One region of the Micromonospora sp. CPCC 205554 genome, then DNA from elsewhere that is predicted to be linked to it. Evidence: riboswitches for the same ligand, from Rfam matches in the RefSeq annotation. Region 1 holds a riboswitch; each other region holds the start of a gene.

The links. Region 1 has a riboswitch for cyclic di-AMP ahead of V6U82_RS00415 (transglycosylase family protein). Riboswitches for the same ligand answer to the same signal wherever they lie in the genome.
Region 2: it holds a riboswitch for cyclic di-AMP, as region 1 does, so the genes downstream of both, V6U82_RS14495 (coiled-coil domain-containing protein) here and V6U82_RS00415 (transglycosylase family protein) in region 1, are expected to answer to the same signal.
Region 3: it holds a riboswitch for cyclic di-AMP, as region 1 does, so the genes downstream of both, V6U82_RS25615 (C39 family peptidase) here and V6U82_RS00415 (transglycosylase family protein) in region 1, are expected to answer to the same signal.
Region 4: it holds a riboswitch for cyclic di-AMP, as region 1 does, so the genes downstream of both, V6U82_RS22990 (C40 family peptidase) here and V6U82_RS00415 (transglycosylase family protein) in region 1, are expected to answer to the same signal.

The regions. Positions count from the first base shown of each region.
Region 1 is NZ_JBAKHP010000001.1:84,311-88,942, reverse strand. It holds gene V6U82_RS00425 (winged helix-turn-helix transcriptional regulator) at 1-356, opposite strand, end outside; gene V6U82_RS00420 (LLM class flavin-dependent oxidoreductase) at 404-1,966, opposite strand; cyclic di-AMP (ydaO/yuaA leader) riboswitch at 2,138-2,283, shown strand; gene V6U82_RS00415 (transglycosylase family protein) at 2,282-2,917, shown strand; gene V6U82_RS00410 (YbaB/EbfC family nucleoid-associated protein) at 3,101-3,550, shown strand; gene V6U82_RS00405 (M4 family metallopeptidase) at 3,719-4,632, opposite strand, start outside.
Region 2 is NZ_JBAKHP010000009.1:3,152-7,783, forward strand. It holds gene V6U82_RS14485 (STAS domain-containing protein) at 266-625, shown strand; gene V6U82_RS14490 (SRPBCC family protein) at 727-1,179, shown strand; gene V6U82_RS14495 (coiled-coil domain-containing protein) at 1,205-2,278, opposite strand; cyclic di-AMP (ydaO/yuaA leader) riboswitch at 2,283-2,413, opposite strand; gene V6U82_RS14500 (cation diffusion facilitator family transporter) at 2,557-3,471, opposite strand; gene V6U82_RS14505 (HelD family protein) at 3,563-4,632, opposite strand, start outside.
Region 3 is NZ_JBAKHP010000027.1:59,238-63,869, forward strand. It holds gene V6U82_RS25605 (CDP-glycerol glycerophosphotransferase family protein) at 1-715, shown strand, start outside; gene V6U82_RS25610 (alpha/beta fold hydrolase) at 741-1,487, opposite strand; gene V6U82_RS25615 (C39 family peptidase) at 1,708-2,553, opposite strand; cyclic di-AMP (ydaO/yuaA leader) riboswitch at 2,747-2,889, opposite strand; gene V6U82_RS25620 (hypothetical protein) at 3,196-3,960, opposite strand; gene V6U82_RS25625 (hypothetical protein) at 4,088-4,432, opposite strand; gene V6U82_RS25630 (acyltransferase family protein) at 4,513-4,632, opposite strand, start outside.
Region 4 is NZ_JBAKHP010000021.1:92,541-97,172, forward strand. It holds gene V6U82_RS22980 (pyridoxamine 5'-phosphate oxidase family protein) at 1-311, opposite strand, end outside; gene dcd (dCTP deaminase) at 390-968, shown strand; gene V6U82_RS22990 (C40 family peptidase) at 1,033-2,064, opposite strand; cyclic di-AMP (ydaO/yuaA leader) riboswitch at 2,078-2,212, opposite strand; gene V6U82_RS22995 (N-acetylmuramoyl-L-alanine amidase) at 2,451-4,484, shown strand; gene V6U82_RS23000 (C40 family peptidase) at 4,558-4,632, opposite strand, start outside.

The DNA of each region.
Region 1 (4,632 bases):
ACCGCCGGGCCGGCCTCGTCGGCGGCGTACGCGTCGCCCCACTGCCGCAGCGCGACCAGCACCGGGATCAGGTCGCTCCCCTTCGCAGTGAGCACGTACTCGTCACGGGTGCGCTGCCCGGGCTCGCGGTAGGGACGCCGGTCGAGCAGCCCGTCGGCGACGAGCTGCTTGAGGCGGGCGGCGGCCACCGGCTCGCTGACACCGACCCGCCGGGCGAAGTCGTCGAAGCGGCGGGTGCCGAACGACGCCTCCCGCAGCAGGAGCAGCGTGGTGCGGTTGCCGACCACCTCCAGCGCCCGGGCGATCGAGCAGTTGGCGGTGGACCAGGAGTCACGCTGCGCGAGGAGGTCCGTCATGGCGTCGACGGTACCCACCTGACTTAGGAAAGCAAAAGTCAGCTACCTCACAGCTGGCCGGGGAAGAATCCGTGCCGGGCCAGCGGCTCCACGATCTGGTGCTCCTCGTACGACAGGTGCGACAGCAGCGTGTCGGTGAGCAGGTCCACCGCCTCCTGGAGGCCGGTGAAGTCGCCGGGCCGGCGGACCAGCTCGACGAGCGCCCGGTCGACGCTCTCCACCACCCCGTGGATCACCACGTGCTCCTCCTCCAGGCGGTCCAGCACGGCGGCCAGGCCGGCCTCGGAGCGGCGCAGGTGCGGGAAGATCGAGGCGTCCTCCAGCCCGTGGTGCTGGGTGACCATCGTGCAGTACGCCGCGCAGTACGCCCCGAGCGTCCAGTTGTTCTGCCGCATGGTCATCTCGTTGAGGGCGGCCCGCGCCCGGCCCGGCGAGACCGAGCCCCGCTTGACCTGTTCCAGCAGGTCGCGCACCTGGGCCAGCTCCTGGCGCAGGTGGTCGTGCACGTCCACCAGGTGCTGCCCGGCGGCCTGTCCCCGGGCCGGGTAGACGTGTCCGTCCGGCGGCGGCGGGGCGCTCGGGCGGGTGGACTCGTCCCAGGGGCGGCGCGCGCTCAGGCGTACCCCCGGGTCGGGGGTGGGGGTGACGCCGAGCGTGCTCGGGCCGCCGGCGGTGGTCTGCTCCTCGGCGGCCGCGCGGGCGCCGTCGCCGGGCGTGGCGCGCTCGGCGGCGACCAGCTCCCGCACCGCGGGCGCGACCTCCTGGCCGAATATCTGGATCGCGCGCGGCTCGTCGCTGCCGAGGATGAACGTGGTGATGCCGTGCTCCAGCGTGAGCCCGGCCAGCTCCTCCACCCACTGGTCCGGCGGCCCGGCCAGGAAGCCGGCCGACGAGCGGGCGAACGTGCCGGTCACGTTGAGCATGCGGCGGATCGCGGCCGGGTCGCGCCCGGCGGCGTGGGCGCCCTCGTCGACGAGCGCGTTCAGGGCGGGCAGCTCGTCGGGGCCCTTGGGCAGGTAGGACAGGGACGGCAGCCAGCCGTCCGCGGCGCGGCCGACCAGGCGCAGCATGCGCGGCTTGTACGCGCCGACCCAGATGCCCACCGGGTGCGCCGGCGCCGGCCCGCGCTTGGCGCCGACCACCCGGTAGTGCTCGCCGTCGACGCGGATCATGCCGCGCCGGTCGGTGTCCCAGACCTCGCGGATCACCCGGATCGCCTCGTCCAGGGCCTCGACGGCGGCCCTGGGGGACAGGCGCCGCCCGCCCGCGGCCTCGATCGCGTCCCAGAACGCGCCCGCGCCGAGTCCCAGCTCGACCCGGCCGCCGGTGAGCAGGTCCAGGCTGGCGATGCTGCGCGCCAGCACCACCGGCTGGCGCAGCGGCAGGTTGAGCACGTTGCCGGCCAGGCGGATGCGCTCGGTGGCCGCGCCCAGGTAGGACATCAGCGTCCAAGTGTCCAGGAAGCCCGGCTGGTACGGGTGGTCCTGGAACGTGACCAAATCCAGCCCGACCTGTTCGCAGAGCCGGGCGAGCGCCACCACCTGGTCGGGCTGCCCGGCGGCGGGGGTGAGGAAACCGCCGAAGGTCAGCTCGTGTCCGTGATCGGTCATCCGTCCCGCCCTCCCGTGATCTTGCCTGGCCCTGCCACCGTAGCGCCGCCGCCGGTAGCCCGGCCGGGTGAAGAGCATCACAAGAAGTGGACGATCGTCGCAAAACGTCCCTAGCGTCGGTTTCGTTCGCAGACGCGGACACCGCGGGCCGGAAACGCCAAATCCCGCCGCCGGCCCCGGTAACCGAACCTCGTGCGGGAGCGGGGGAACCACACGTTCCACGGTGCATCGTCACCTCGGGGTGAAGCCGCCACCGGCGGCCGGGCTCCTCGGCCCGAACCCGACAGCTCACCTCGTCGGCGTGGAGGAATCCACATGGCAACTGAATACTCAGCCCGAAGCCGCCGTACCGCTCTCGGAGCGGTTCTGGCCGGCGCCGCCGTCGGCGCCGCGACCCTGTTCGGCCCGGCCGCTCCGGCCAGCGCGGGCGTCAACTGGGACGCGGTCGCGCGTTGCGAATCCGGCGGCAACTGGAAGATCAACACCGGCAACGGCTACTACGGCGGGCTCCAGTTCTCCCGCGCCACCTGGAACGGCTACGGCGGGCAGAAGTACGCCGCCCGCGCCGACCTGGCCAGCCGGTCCGAGCAGATCGCCGTCGCCGAGAAGGTGCTGCGCGGGCAGGGCATCGGCGCGTGGCCGGTCTGCGGCAGGAAGGGCGGCTCGGCGAGCGCCGCGGCGACCCGGTCCGAGAAGGCCACCCCGCGCAAGGCCGCCCCGAAGCGGGCCGCCCCCCGCAAGGCCGCGCCGGAGCGGCCCGCGACGAAGGTCGCGCCGCAGCCCGCGACCGGTGCCGGGACGTACGTGGTCCGGCGCGGGGACACGCTGTCGGAGATCGCCGTGGCGCAGCGCGTCGACGGCGGCTGGCGTGCCCTGCACGAGCGCAACCGCGCCGTGGTCGGCGACGACCCGGGCCTGATCTTCCCCGGTCAGCGGCTGCGCCTGCGCTGACAGCGGTCCGGAGAACGCCCGGCCGGTCCGTCCGGCCGTCCGCCCGTGCGCGACACGCCGCGTCGCCGGTGTCCGGCCTGCTCCCGGCGCCGGGGCGCGGCCCGCGACGGCCGGTGACCGCGATTAGTCGGAGCCTGTTGCTAGGGTCACGGTGCTCGGCTAAGACGTGAAGAAAGCGCGGAAATGACCAACGACCCGTTCTCGGCGGCCGCGAGCCTCGACGAGCTGCTGACCCGCACGCAGCAGGCGCTCACCGCGATGCGCTCCCGGGCCTCGGCGCACGCCGACGGCGAGCCGGGCGACCTGCTCCGCGCCGAGGGCACGGCCGCCGGCGGGCGGGTCCGTGCGGTCGCCGTCCAAGGTGGCCGGCTGGATTCCGTGACGATCGACCCGGAGCTGGCCGGCGAGCCCTTCGACGTCCTCTGCGGACACCTCGTCACCGCCGCCAACGCCGCGCTGTCCGAGCTGGACGCCCAGGTCAGCGCATCGGCGCGGGCCGACGCCGACGCGCTCGCCGCCCGGCTCGGCAGCATGGGCGACCAGGCCGAACTGTTCGGCCGCGCGATGCACGAGGCGGCCGCGCGGATCCACCGCGACCGCGGCACCCCGTCCCGGGCCGGGCGCCCGGCCTGACCCGACCGCACACGCCCCGGCACGACGAGGCGCCGCCCCGGCGCGCGGCTCCGGCCACTCGCGGCGCGGCACCGGTCCGGCACGGCACCGGCCCCGCACGCGGCACCGGCCTGACACGGCGAGGCGGCCGGCCGCCGGGAGGACGACGACCGGCCGCGCACGCCACGGTCAGCTCAGGATGACCGCGGTGTCGTCGACGACGAAGGACGTCTGCAACGAGCTGTCCTCCACGCCGCTGAACGAGACGGTCGCCGTGGTTCCGGCCAGCGACGAGATGTCGAAGGACCGCTGCACGTAGCCGGTGGCCTTGTTCAGGTTGGAGTAGGTGGCCAGCGTGGTGCCGCCCGCCTTGACGGTGAGCTTGTCGTACGCGGTGCTGGTGGTCGACTCCGCGCTGTCGATGTGCAGCCAGAAGCTCAACGTCGCCCGGCATCCGGCCGGGATCGTCACCGACTGGCTGAGCGTGTCGGTGTGCGACGAGCCGTACCCGTCCAGCCACGCCTTGTACGAGCCACCGTGCGCGGCCTGGCCGCTGTCGGTGGTGATGACGCCGGACGAGGCGCTCCAGCTCACGTTGCCCGACTCGAAGCCCGGGTTGGCGAGCTTGTTGCCGGAGCAGCCGCCCGACGGCGGGGTGGTCGTGGTGCTCGGCGTGGGCGTCGGGGTGCCGCCGGCGCAGGTCGGGTCACCGGACTGGGCCGGCACGCTCACCGCGTCCCAGGCCGCCTTGACCGTGTTGAACTCCGCGCAGCCGCCCGGGTAGAGGTTCTTCGCCGCCTGGAGCGTCCAGGTGCGGTACTTCAGGTACGACGAGGACGAGGTCTTCAGCAGCATCGCGTTGTACATGATCTTCATGGCCTTCTGGATGCCGAGGCCGGTCACGCTGCTGCCGTTGCAGGTCGAGCTGGACGGCTGCCCGTTGGTCGGGCTGCTGCCGTTGGCCAGCAGGTAGAACCAGTGGTTGCCCGGGCCGGCCGCGGCGTGCACCTCGGTCGACGGGATGCTGCTGGAGTAGCAGTTCGGGTCGCCGAGCGCCGACGGGTTGTACATGTTGCGGATCGGGCCGGAGCCGACCAGGTTGA
Region 2 (4,632 bases), on a different contig from region 1:
ACGCGCCGGGACCGGTGCCCACGGGACGTGCGTGCGCCCGCTACCCTGGTCGGCGGATCGGCCGGGCCCGCCCGGCCGCAGGGCTGGCCGCGGCCGGCCTCGAAGGGGAAACTGGAACCCGGAGGTCCGGATTGGGTACGCCCAGGTGTGCCCAGTTCGCGAATTGCTCATCCCGGGGGGTGGCGACCGGGCCGTCGGAGGAATACGCTCGGTCGCGGCCCGCGTACTGATGAGGCGCCCGTCATGGGCGAGTGGAGGTGCTCGCGTGAGCCTGTCGATCGTGAAGTCGGTGCGGCCGGGTGGTGTCGTCCAGATCGCGCCCCGTGGGGAGATCGACGTCGACACCGCGTACGAGGTGCGGGAAGCGATCGCCGAAGTGCTCGCGAAGGGCCGTCCCTCGCGGATCGAGCTGAACATGCGGCTCGTCACGTTCATCGACTCGGTCGGCATCAGCGCCATGGTCGCGGGCTTCCAGACCTGCGAGGTCAGCGGCGTCAAGCTCGTGGTCACCGAGCCGAGCCGGTTCGTGCACCGGCAGCTCTGGGTGACCGGCCTGCTCGGCCTGTTCGGCGCGCCCGAGCCGTGGTTCGCCGACGACACCCCCGAGGTGCTGCCCGGCGCCTGAGCGCCGTTCACACCCCCTGCGGCCAGGGGACCTTCTACCCGTTGCCAGTCCGGCGTCGGTACGGGACGATCGTCGCGACGCACGACGGCGAGGGGGCCCGCTTGCAGAGCAGCGACAGCTTCAGCTACACCGTGCAGGCCCGGTGCAGCCGGGCCGAAGCGGTGGCCCTGCTGGGTGACCTGAGTCGCCAGGGTGAGCTGCATCCGCTGATCGTCCGGGTCCGGACGCTGCCGTCCCGGCCGGGCGCGCTGGCCAGCTACGCGATCACCGACCGGCTGCAACTCGGCCCGCTGCACTTCCCGGTCACGTACCAGGCGGACGTGCTGATCGCGAGCGAGGACGAGGTGGTCACCGTGGCACGGCAGCAACCCGCCACGACGGTACGCAACCACACCCGGCTGCGCGACGAGCCCGACGGCACGGTACGCATCGACGTGGAGATCACGCTCACCGCGCCGGCGCCGCTGTTCGGGTACGCGTTCCGCCAGGCCCGGGCGGCTCACCTGGGCCTGGCGGCGCGTCTCGGAGCGACCCTGGAGGGCCGGCCGGCCTGATCCGGCCGGTCCCTTCCGGGCGCGCTCAGTACACCGACAGGTGCACGTGGTTGGTGTGGTCGCTGGACGGGTCGCCGTTACCGCCGCTGTACGACTTCCACCCGCTGCTGGGCAGCCAGATCTGCTTGAACCAGATCACGTAGAGCACGGCGAGCGGGTCGGCGTTGCGCACGAAGTACGCGGCCAGGTTGTTGCCGTACGTCCGGTCGCCGCCGGTGGCCACGCCGCCGAAGCCGTTCTTCTGCGCGGCGAAGTCGCAGGCCCGCCCCTTCGGGTGCTCACCCGAGCCGCTGGGCCGGTGGCAGGAGACGTACCGGGTGAAGCCCGCCGCCTTGGCCTGTTGCAGCGCGTGCAGCGTGCGCGGCGTGATGCAGCCGTTCGCCGGGGTCGGGTCGTTGACGCTGCACGACTCCGACGGCCAGGAGCCGTCCGAGTTGCGCGGCGCGGGCTTCGCGTTCTTGCTGGAGGTGCCCTGGACGCTGCCACCGCCGCTGCTGCTGCGCGAAGCCCGGTCGTTCGCCACCTCCAGGGCGCGCTCGGCCTGCTCCTTGCGCTTGCCCATCACCGCGACCTGCTTGCGCTGCTCGCGGATCTCGCCGTCGAGCTGGACTCGGGTGCGGGTGGCCTCGTCCCGGGTGGCGATCAGGTCGCGCAGCGTACGGTCCTCGTGCGCGGCGACCTGCTCCAGCGCCGCGGCCCGGTCCATGAAACCCTCCGGGCTGCTGCTGCCGAGCAGCGCCCCGGCGGTGCCCAGGCGGCCGTTGCGGTACGCCACGGCGGCGATCTCGCCGACCTTGGCGTCCCGGACGGCCAGCTCGGCGCCGACCGTCTTGAGTTGTTCGTTGAGTTGCTTCTGGCGGCTCACCGACCGGTTCAGCGCGGCCTTCGCCTCCAGCCAGCCCTTGCTGGCCGCGTCGAGCTGGGCGCGCAGTTCGGGCGTGCCGCCCTCGTCGTCGCCGGGCGCGGCGGCGAGCAGGCCGGTCGCCGGCGCCGCCGAGGCGGGGGAGGCCGGAACGGTCGCGACGCCGAGGGTCAGCGTCGCGACGAGCAGGGCCGCCAACCGGGCGGCCGTCCGTCGTACAGGTGCCACTGGGGGCATTCACACGTCCTTCCGTCAGCGCCGACCGGGTTAGCTGACGGGTTCGGGACGGAAGATCCCTACCGCTGACGCGGATGCACCCCACGTACGTGGTTCCCCGGCTCGTCCCTGCGGACGATTAGGCGACGGCCGCCCCACCGGGGCCGGTGGCGCCCGCGGGTGCGGCCGCGACCGAGACTACCGGCGCTGCCCGGGCACGGCTCCGTGGAGGAGTGCCACTAGGCGGGGCAAAACCGGCATAAGACTACATCAGTCACAGTGATTTAAGTGTGTCCTAATCACCACTCGGTCGGTCCGCACACGCCGGCTGACGCTCCGGGTTCGACCTGCAACGTGGCGTGGTCGATGGAGAAGTCCTCGTGCAGGGCGGCCCGCGCGGCGGCGAGCACCCCGCCCGGGTCCACGCCCGGGTCGGTGGTCAGGTGTGCCGAGGCCACCTCCATGCCCGAGGTGAGCGTCCAGACGTGCAGGTCGTGCACCTCGGCCACGCCGGGCACGGCGGCCAGCCGGTCGCGCACGGCGGTCACCTGGAGGTGCTCCGGCGCGGCCTGCACCAGGATGCGCAGCGCGGCCCGGCCGAGCCGCCAGGTGCGCGGCAGGATGAACAGGCCGATCCCGACGGCGACCAGTGGGTCCGCCCACCACCAGTCGGTCACCGCGATGACCAGCGCGGCGGCGATCACGCCGAGCGAGCCGAGCAGGTCGCCGAGCACCTCCAGGTACGCCCCCCTCAGGTTGATGCTCTCCTTCGACCCGGCGCGCAGCAGCGCGAACGCGACGATGTTGGCGAGCAGGCCGAGCACCGCCACCACGAGCATCGGACCGGCCAGCACCTCCGGCGGCTCGCCGAAGCGGCGTACCGCCTCGACCAGGACGTAGATGGCGACGGCGCCGAGCAGCACGGCGTTGGCGAGGGCGGCGAGCACCTCCAGCCGGTAGAGGCCGAACGTGCGTTGCGGGTCGGTGCCGGCGCGGCGGGTGGCGGTGATCGCCGCGAGGGCCATGCCGATGCCGAGGACGTCGGTGAACATGTGCCCGGCGTCGGAGAGCAGCGCCAGTGAGCCGGTCGTGAAGGCGGCCACCGCCTCGACCACCATCAGGGCGGCGAGCAGCGCGAATGCGGCCCAGAGACGGCCCCGGTGGCGGTGTGCCGCGTTGGCCACCGCGCCGCTGTGGTCATGACCTGCGCCCACGCCAACACCCTCCCTGCCGCGTACCGGCCCGGCCCAATGTATGTTCACATCGCTATGTGTGCAAGTGAACTGTGGGTGGCGGCGGGGCCCGTCACCCCACCGGGTCGAGCGTGGTGAGGCGCTGGGTCGCCCGGGACAGCGCCACGTAGAGCGTGCGCACGCCCGAGCCGGGGTCGGACCGGATCTCGCCCGGCGCCACCAACACCACGCCGTCGTACTCCATGCCCTTGGCCTGGAGGCTGGTGACGACCTGGAGCCGGCCCGCGCCGAGCGCGCCCAGCCAGCCCGCCACCTCGTCCCGGCGCGGCACCGGCGTGATCACGCCGACGGTGCCCTCCACCTGCGCGAGCAGCGCCTCGGCCGCCTCGACGGTGGCCGCCGGCAGGTCGGCGGCGGGCACCGTGCGCTCGATCGGCGGAACGCCCGTGGACCGGACCGCGTCGGGCAGCGGCAGATCCGGGTAGAGCCGGCGGATCTCCGCCGCCGCCACCGCGAAGATCTCCGCCGAGTTGCGGTAGTTGGTGGTCAGCTCGTAGCGGTGCCGCTTGCGCCGGCCCAGCGCCTGGTCACGGGCCCGGTCCAGCTCCTGCGGGTCGCCCGTCCAGGCGGTCTGCGCCGGGTCACCGACCACGGTCCAGGACGCCAGCCGCCCGCGCCGGCCGATCATCCGCCACTGCATCGGCGAGACGTCCTGCGACTCGTCCACCACCACGTGAGCGTAGTCGCGGTAGTCGCCCGGACGCTCCCGCGCCGCCGCGCGGGCGGCGCGCTGCCGGTCGGCGTACGTGCTCAGCTCGCGCACACCACCGGCGAGCTGGTACGGGTCGCGCTTGGGCCGGGCCCGCTGCACCGGCTTGCCGAGCAGCGCGTCCAGCTCGTCCAGCAGCGCGATGTCGGCCACCGTCAGCCCCTCGGTCGCCAGGCTCCGGTACGCGTCGCCGAGCAGCCGGATCTCCGCCGAGGAGAGGATCCCGCCCGCGTAGCGGCGCAGCCGGTCCGGGCGGGCCAGCCAGTCCAGCACGTGCCGCGGGTGCAGCCGGGGCCACCACGCCTTGAGGAACTCGCGGAACTCCGGCCGCTCGATAATCTCGTCCTCGAACGCGGGCTGCTCCGGCAGCCGGCCCACCCGCAGCGTGCGGGCCTGCGCGTAGAGCGCGGCGA
Region 3 (4,632 bases), on a different contig from region 1:
CGCCGGCGTGGAGATCCCCGCCGACAAGTTCGTCGTGGTCGGCCGGCCCCAGGTCGAGGCCGTCGAGGTACGCCGGGAGCCGGTCAGCTCACCGGCGCAGCCCACGGTCCTCTACACGCCGACCTGGACCGGGCACCACGCCGACGCCAACTACTGCTCGCTGCCGGTGGCCGAGACGCTGATCCGCCGGCTGATCGACCGGGGCGCCGCGGTGATCCTGCGCGCCCACCCGTACACCGACAAGAACCCGGCCTCGGCCCGCCAGCTCGCCCGGCTCACCGAACTGCTCGCCGCCGACCGGGCCAAGACCGGCCGGCCGCACCTGTGGGGCGCCGCCGCGAGCCGGGAGCTGACGCTCACCGAGTGCGTCAACCGCGCCGACGCGCTGGTCTCCGACGTCTCCGGGGTCATCTCCGACTGGCTCTACTCCGGCAAGCCGTACGCGGTCACCGACACCGGCGCCGACGGTGAGCACTTCGTCGAGCGGTTCCCGCTCGCGGCGTCCGGCTACGTGCTGCGGCGCGACATGTCGAACGTGGACGAGGTGCTCACCGACCTGCTCGACGCCGACCCGAAGGCGGCGCGGCGCTGGGCGGCCCGGACCCGCTACCTGGGCGACTTCCCCGCCGACGGGTACGCCGAGGCGTTCCTCACCGCCGCCCGCCGGGAACTGGAACCCGACTGGGCGGTCCCGGCGCCGCGCACGGCCGGATAGCACGCGCCCGGCCCGGCCGGCCGCCTCAGAGGTACGGGTCGAGCAGGGCGAGCACCGCCTCCGGGTCCTCGACGTGCGCGTTGTGGCCCAGTCCGGGCAGCGTGGCCACCGGCACGCCCAGCTCCTTGAGCTGCGCGTCGGTCACCATCGGGTCCAGTTCGCCCCGGGCCAGCAGCACGGGCACACCGGTGGCGGCCAGCAGGGCCGGCAGCCGGGGTTCCCCGACGGCGAACGCGGCCGGGTCCATCGCGAGCCGCCAGCGGCCGTCCACCCGGCGCAGCCCCGCCTCCACCACCGGGTGGTCCGGTGCGAACAGCCCGGCGAGCCCGGAGACCCGCAGGTAGCGGCGGGCCGCCTCGTCACGGCTGGCCAACCAGGTCACCGGCCGGGCGGCCAGCTCCTCCGACTTGGCCAGCTCGGCCGGGGACCAGACCGCCTTGATGCCGAGCCCCACCACCGCGTCGACCGGAAGCCCTCGCTGCCGGGCCGCGAGCGCCAGCGCCACCACCCCGCCGAGCGAGTGCCCGAGCAGCACCAGCCGGTCCTCGGGGCCGAGCCGGACCGGGCCGAGCCCGTCGACCACGCGCTGGGCCAGGGCCTCGAACGAGTAGCCGTCGAGCGGCGGCGACCAGCCGTGTCCCGCCAGGTCGGGGGCGAGCCAGCGGCCGGGCCAGCCGCGTTCCAGCAGCGGCGCCCAGGGCAGCCACACCTCGCCGGTGGCACCCATGCCGTGCAGGAGAATCAGGTGCCGCTTCCCCGTCGCATCGCCCATTGGCGCAGTCTGCCACCGCCCGCACACGACACGCGAGACCGAACCCCGCCACCCGCACCCCGCCCTCGCCGTCGATCTTGGAGTTGTGGCACCTTCCATAGCGGGCGAGCCGGTCATACTGGGCGCCACAAGTCCAAGATCGGCGAGCCGGGGCGGCGCATGCCACACACGGGGAAGGCCGGCGCCCCGGGTGGGGTGCCGGCCTTCGGGTGTGCGGGAATCAGGCGGAGTAGCCGCGTGTGGAGACCCAGTGCGCCAGGTCGATCGTGGTGACCCAGTACGACGGCAGCGACGGGTCGGCCGAGTCGGCGATGCGTACGGTCCGGCCGTCGTTCTTGTAGCCGACCACAGCGACGTAGTGGCCGCCCGGGAACGAGTGCCAGCCACCGTTGGTGTCGGTGGCGGTACCGGCGACGTTCGCGACGACCGCGCGGCCGTTGCTGATCGCCTCGACCACGTCTGCCTGGAGCCGGTCCATCTGGGCCGGGGTGGCGGTGCCGGGAATCATGCGGGTCCGGTACGGGTTGCCCTTGACCTGCTGGTTGAGCACGCGGGTGGTGTCCTCGGCCGAGTTGGTGCCCATCTCGGTGGTGCCGAGGGGACCGGCCAGCGCGTCCTGGCTGCGCTCGATGCCGGCGGCGCTGAGCGCGTTGCGCACGGCGGCCGGCCCGCAGTAGAAGTAGTTGATCTGCGCCTGGTAGTCGTAGTCGAGCGTCTTGCTCGACGGCGGCTTCGGCTTGGCCTTGGGCGTGGTGTCCGGGTCGGCCGTGGCCTTCTTCGACGGGGAGGCGCTCGGCGACGCGCTGGGCGCGGCGGAGGCGCTGGGCGGTACGGCGATGCGGGCCTCGCCGCGGCTGGCGGGCTGCTCGCCGAGGCGGGCGGCGCCGAGGTCGGCGACCGCTGCGGTGTTCTCCTGGACCGGGGCGTCGTCACCGGCGGTGGCGACGGTGCCGGCGCCGGCCGCCAGCACGAGCGCGGCGGCCGATCCGGCGATGATCTGGTACGGGCGTTCGGTGACGATCCGTCGCAGCTGACGCTTCAGGTGGTGCTTCAAGAAATCCTCCACGGGGCGTGAGCGGCGCACGCCGGCCCGGCACGCGGAGGAACTCACGCGTGCTGGCGGGGCCGGATGGCCGGGGGGATCGGGAACGCCCGTGATGCCGGGCGCCCAGGGGGCGGTTGCCGGTCGCGCGTCAGGCGAGCGCGGGCACCGCGATGCCGTGGAGGCGGGGGGACGATCGAGGGGTGGGCACGAGGGGTACTCCTTCCGTGGCCGCCGACCGGGTTAGCTGACGGATTCGGGCGGGAAGTACGCCCTACCGCGGGCCGTGGGCTCGCGGATTCACCCCGATGGTGCTCATGGGTCCCCGGTTCGTGGAACACGATTAGGCGGGTCGGTGCGGCGTCGCCGTCGGCGATCGATTACCGCATCGGACGCGCCGACACTACCGGTGGGTATGTCCCATGCCAAGCGCTCCCACCTGCGTAAACATGATCCGCGGTAACGGATTTCGGAACACCCGGTTACTGACTTCACTCAATGGGACAAGCAGTTTCGAGGGCGCCTGGCGGCGGAAAGCGGACAGACGGCGGGCACCGGCCCCGCAATCGCGCGGCTCGATGACCTGTTCTGCGCCCGACGCCCGTTTCGGCGGCCCGGGTGACCGGGCTCACCACATTCCGGGTAACGATTCGGTCGAGACGACGCTCAGCCGACCCGCGCCGGGCGCCACCGGGCGTTCCGGACCGCCGCGGGCACCGGCAGGGCGCTCGTCGTCGCGCTCCGGTACGCCGGGACGGGCCGCAGTGCCGCCGTGGCCGCGTACGCCTCGGCGGCGAGCGTCCGGGCGGCCTCGGCGGCCAGTTCCGCGTCCCGCCACGCCGCCCGCTCCCGCTCGGCGGCGCTCTCCCATCCGGCCCGGCGCCCGTCCCGGACGGTGCGGGCCAGCACGATCTCCTGCTCGGCCGGGTGCCGGCGCGGATCCCACCCGTTGCGGCGCGCCAGCACGTCGGCGAGCTGACGGGCGGTCAGGTCGCCCCGCCAGTGCGCCGTCATGGCGGCGTGGTGCAGCCAGCGCTCCCGGGCCGCGTACTCGGCCGGAGTCCGCGGGGTGTGCGGGGCGGGCAGCGCGGCGGCGCCGGCCAGGCGGCGGGCGGCGGCGTCCGCCTCGTCGTACGCGGTCCAGGCCCGGTCCGCCTCGTCCTGCGCGGCCAGCCACCGCTCCCGGCGGCGACGGGCCGTCTGGGCGGCCCCGGCGGCGGCCACCGCCACCTCCTCGGCGTACCGGATCAGGTCGTCGCGGCGGGCGGCGTCGGCGTCGGCCGGGTCGGGGGCGGCCTCCGGCGCGGGTTCGCGTTCGGGCCGGGCGACGAGCGCGGCGAGCAGGCCGAGGGCGAGCAGCAGCAGGAAGGACCAGATGGCGGCGGCCTCGGGCACGGAGGTGAGGAAGTGGTACAGAGCGGTCTGCGACATGGTCGGCACCTCACGGGAAGGACCTGGCGGGAGGGCCGCACGGCCGGCCGGGGCGGGCGGGCCACCGGGAGGCGGGTGCGGGAATGACGTTCGGTGGGTGCGGGAACGGGCGCGGCCCGTGGGCGGATCAGCGGGCGGGCGGGGCCCGTGGGCCGGCCGGCGCGGCGGCCCGTCCGGCCGGGACCGGCTCCGCGACGGCCGGGACCGTCGCCCGGCGAGCGGGCGCCGGGACACCGGCGGGCGAGGCCGGCCGCTCGGCCACGCGGTCGACCTCCGGCCGCGCGGCGGTCGAGGCGCCCGTGACCGGGTACGCCGAGGCGGCGACCGCCGGAGCCGGGGCGGCAGCGGCGACACCGGCCGGCAGCGTGGCGGCGCCGAACGAACAGGCGACGACCACGGCGAGACTGGCGAGCATCCGGGCGGTCCAGCGCGCCACCCACCACACGGGGCAGGTGAGCGCGATCGGAAGCACGGGTACAAATTACCGCCGATCCCCCACGAACGCACCGCCGTACGGCGTGTCGCGGACCGACCGGCCGACGTGTGCGCGTGTCAGTCCGGGCGACGCCGCCCGGCGTACTCCATGCCCTCGGCCCGACCGGCGACGGACGTCGCGCCGCCCTCGGCGGCCGGGGTGGCGGCGTCGTCGGCGGGCCCGCGCGGAGCCGGCAC
Region 4 (4,632 bases), on a different contig from region 1:
GCCACGGTGGCCGGGTCGGTCACCGGCCGTGCGCGGCCCGCGACATACGCCTCGTCGTCGCTCTCCTCCGGCGGGAACGAGTGCAGCGCGTAGCGGCCGTCGCGTTCGAGGTCGCGGCGCTTCGGCGAGTCGATGACGAAGCACCAGAGGCCGTCTGCGGTGAACACCGGCGACACGGGATGGACCCGGGGGCCGCCGTCGGCGCGGACCGTGGCGAGGTAGCCGAAGCCCGGCCCGTACTGCTGCATCAGGAGGCGGATCTCGTCGGCGAGGCGGGGCTCGTCGGCGGCGAATTCGGACCAGGAAGCCATGTGGACACTCTATCGAACACGTGTACGAAGATGTAGTGCGACACGCAGGTCACCGGCACCTGTCGCTATGGTGTTCCGATGCTGCTCTCCGACCGCGACCTGGTCTCCGAGATCAAGGCCGGCACGCTCGCGCTGGAGCCCTTCGAGCCCACGCTGGTGCAGCCGTCGAGCATCGACGTACGCCTGGACCGGCTGTTCCGGGTCTTCAACAACCACCTCTACACGCACATCGACCCGTCGATCCAGCAGGACGACCTGACCTCGATGGTGGAGGTGCCGGAGGGGCAGCCGTTCGTGCTGCACCCGGGCGAGTTCGTGCTCGCCTCCACCCTTGAGGTGATCTCGCTGGGTGACCAGCTCGCCGGCCGGCTGGAGGGCAAGTCGAGCCTCGGGCGGCTGGGGCTGCTGACCCACTCGACCGCCGGCTTCATCGACCCGGGTTTCTCCGGTCACGTCACGCTGGAGCTGTCGAACGTGGCGAACCTGCCGATCACGCTCTGGCCGGGCATGAAGATCGGCCAGCTCTGCATCTTCCGGCTCTCCTCGCCGGCCGAGCACCCGTACGGCTCGGCCGTCTACGGCTCGCGTTACCAGGGGCAGCGCGGTCCCACGCCGAGCCGGTCCTGGCAGAGCTGGCGCACCTGGCCGACCCGCTGACGGCGCCCACAGTTGTTAATAGGGGCCCCCTCCTCTACCGGAGGCGTTAAGAGGGGGCCCTTCCTTACACCCGGCCGTAGCTGTTGATGTCGCCGTCGTCGACCCGCTTCATGGTGATGGGCTTGCCGGACTGGGAGGCGTGCACCACCCAGCCGTCGCCCACGTACATCGCCACGTGGTGCAGGTCGCTGTAGTAGAAGACGAGGTCACCGGCGCGCAGCTCGGCCCGGCTGATCCGCTGCGTCACGCCGTGCTGCTGGCGCGCGCTGTGCGGCAGCGAGACGCCGCCCTTGGCCCAGGCCGCCATGGTGAGGCCCGAGCAGTCGAAGTGGTCCGGTCCGGCCGCGCCCCAGACGTAGATCTTGCCGATCTGGGCACAGGCGAACTTGACCGCCGCACCGGCCGGGCCGCCGGGGTAGCCGGCCGGGCACGGCGCCGGGCGCAGCGGGCCGCCGCCACCCTTGCCGTACACCTTGAGCCGCAGCTTCTCCAGCTTGGCGATCTCGGCGTCGATCTGCTTCTTCTTCGCCGCGAGCTGGGCCTCGGTACGCGCCAGACCGGCGATCATCTCGTCCAGCGGCTTCTTCTTCGCCGCCAGCTCGTCGCGCAGGGCGGCGACGGAGCGCACCTGCTCGTGCTGGCGGTGCGCGAAGCGGTCGAGCAGTTCCAGGCCGTTCACCAGGTCACCGGGTGAACGGCTGCCCAGCAGCGCGTTCACGGTGGAGAGGTTGTCGCCCTTGTAGGCGTCGGCGGCGAGCCCGCCGACCTGGCCGAGCGCGGCGTCCACCCGGGCCTGGAGGGGTGCGATCTGCCGGCCGAGCGCGTCGGCCTGTTTGCGCCGCGCGGCGAGCTGCCCGCGTACGGCGTTGACCTGTTCGATGACCGGTTCGAGCTTGTTCCAGTCGCGGTCGATCTGGGCCTCGATCTCGGCGACCGAGGGTTCGGCGTGTGCCGCCGTGGCGCCGCCGGTCAGGACGACTGCGGTGCCGACGAGGGCGGCGAGGGCGGTGGTGAAGCGGGACCAGCGGGTACGCGGCACAGCCGTGGACCGGTCGACCGACCGGTTCGACGACGGCCGCGGGGCATGGAGTGCCACCGGGCGTCCGTACTCCTTCTTCCGTACCGCCTACCGGGTTAGCTGACGGATTCGGGCGGGAAGGGAGCCGCCCTACCGCATCGCTGCGGATTCACCCCAGGTACCTGGTTCCCCGGCTCGCCCGCAGGCGACTCGGCGGTGTCGGACCGTCACCGACCGGGTTGGACGGTGAGACGTGCGGCCGACGATTCACCAGAGTAGGGACCACCGTTATCGATCCGCAACTTCCAGCGCCGTGACACTCCGTACGCGGTGTGGGGCCACACCCCGCGCGGAGGTGAAATTTTCTTTCAAGGCTGATTACCCACTGGAAAGGTATTGACCCCTGCGGGTGTGCGGAGTGAGGGTGGAAACGCAGTGACCCCCATCCCTGTCCAGGAGGTTCGATGCACCTCTCCGCCCCGCCGTCGGGCAGACGGATACTGCTCGCCGCCGCCGTGGCCGCAGCCACCGCGCTGGCGACGACCGGCCCGGTGACCGCCGCGCCGGACACGACCGCGCCCACGAGCGACCGGCAACAACAGTACGCCGCCGCCGCGGCCGAGTACGGCGTGCCGCAGAACGTGCTGCTCGGCGTCTCCTATCTGGAGTCCCGCTGGGACACCCACACCGGGCAGCCCAGCACCAGCGGCGGCTACGGCCCGATGCACCTGACCGACGCCGCGCACATCCTCGCCACGCCGGGCAGCGCCCACGTCGACGAGGACGAGGACCCGCGCGGCGACGACGCCCGCCCGCTCAAGCTCGATCCGGCCACGGCCGCCGCGCCGGAGCGGGAGACCCCGCTGCCGCCGGCCTCGCTCCAGACGCTCGACGCCGCCGCCGCGCTGACCGGGCTCGACGCGGGCACGCTGCGGACCGACCCGGCCGCGAACATCCGCGGTGGCGCGGCGCTGCTGGCGTCGTACCAGAAGGCTCTGGGTGGGCCGGTCGGCGCCGGCACCGACCCGGCGGCCTGGTACGCCGCGGTGGCCAAGTACTCCGGCGCGGACACCTCCGACGCGGCGGCGGCCTTCGCCGACGAGGTCTACGACCAGCTCGGCCAGGGCGCCAGCCGGACCACCGACGACGGGCAGCGGGTCACGCTCGCCGCCACCGCCTCGAAGCCGGACCGTTCCCGCCTGGCCCGCCTCGGCCTGCGCAACGCCGAGCGGCCGGACGGGCTGGAGTGCCCGGTACGGCTGGCCTGCGAGTGGATTCCCGCGCCGTACGAGCAGCTCAGCGACGACCCGGGCGACTACGGCAACCACGACCTGGGCGACCGGCCGAAGCAGCAGAAGATCGAGTACATCGTCATCCACGACACCGAGGGCTACTTCGGCCCGAGCGTCGACCTGGTGAAGCGGGCCGACTACCTGGGCTGGCACTACACGTTGCGCTCGGTGGACGGCTACATCGCCCAGCACATCAAGGCCAAGGACGTCGGCTGGCACGCCGGCAACTGGTACGTCAACGCCAAGTCCATCGGCCTGGAGCACGAGGGCTTCGCCGGTCAGGGCACCTGGTACACCGAGGCGATGTACCGCACGTCGGCCAAGCTGGTCCGCCACCTGGCGCTCAAGTTCGGCATCCCGATGGACCGGCAGCACATCATCGGCCACGACAACGTGCCCGGCACCACCGCCGCAACGGTGCGCGGGATGCACTGGGATCCGGGCCCGTACTGGGACTGGTCGCACTACTTCGACCTGATGAAGGCGCCGTTCCGCAGCACCGGCACGCCCCGTACCGGCCTGGTCACCATCGACCCGGACTTCGCCACCAACCGGCCGGCGTTCTTCGGCTGCAACCAGCAGCCGCCGGGCGTCCCGACGCCCACCCCGCCGGCGCAGCCGTGCCCGTCGCGCGGCTCCTCGTCGGTGATCCTGCGGACCGCGCCCAGCCCGGACGCCCCGCTCGTCAACGACCTCGGGCTGCGCCCGGACGGCACGCCGGACACGATGTACATCTCCGACCACGGCGCCCGCGCCTCCGCCGGTCAGACGTACGCACTCGCCGGCCGCCAGGGTGACTGGACGGCGATCTGGTACCTCGGCCAGAAGGCGTGGTTCCACAACCCGGCCTCCGCGCCGACCGCCAAGTGGGCCACCGGCTTCGTGGTGACGCCGCGGCCCGGCAAGGCCACCATCCCGGTGTACGGGCGGGCCTACCCGGAGCAGGCCGCCTACCCGGACACCATCCCGTACCAGACCATCTCGCCGCTGCAGTACACGTTCGCCGCCGGCCAGCGGTACGCGGTCGGCGGGGTGCTGCCCGGCGAGTACTACCGGGCGGTGTCGTTCGACGGTTCGGCCCCGGGTGACCGGACCGTGGTCCGCGGCAAGAACCGCTACGTGCAGGTCCAGTTCGGTCACCGGATCATGTTCGTGAACCTGGACGACGTGCTGGTCCTGCCGTCCCCGGTCGGCACGCCACGCTGACCCGGCACCGCACACGGGAAGGCCCCCGGTCCGCGTGGACCGGGGGCCTTCTCGCTGCCAGGGGTGTTGCGGGTCAGGCGACCCGGACGAAGCCGGCGAGCGGCTGGGTGCTGATGCTCGACACCTGGACCGGTTTGCCGGTACGTGG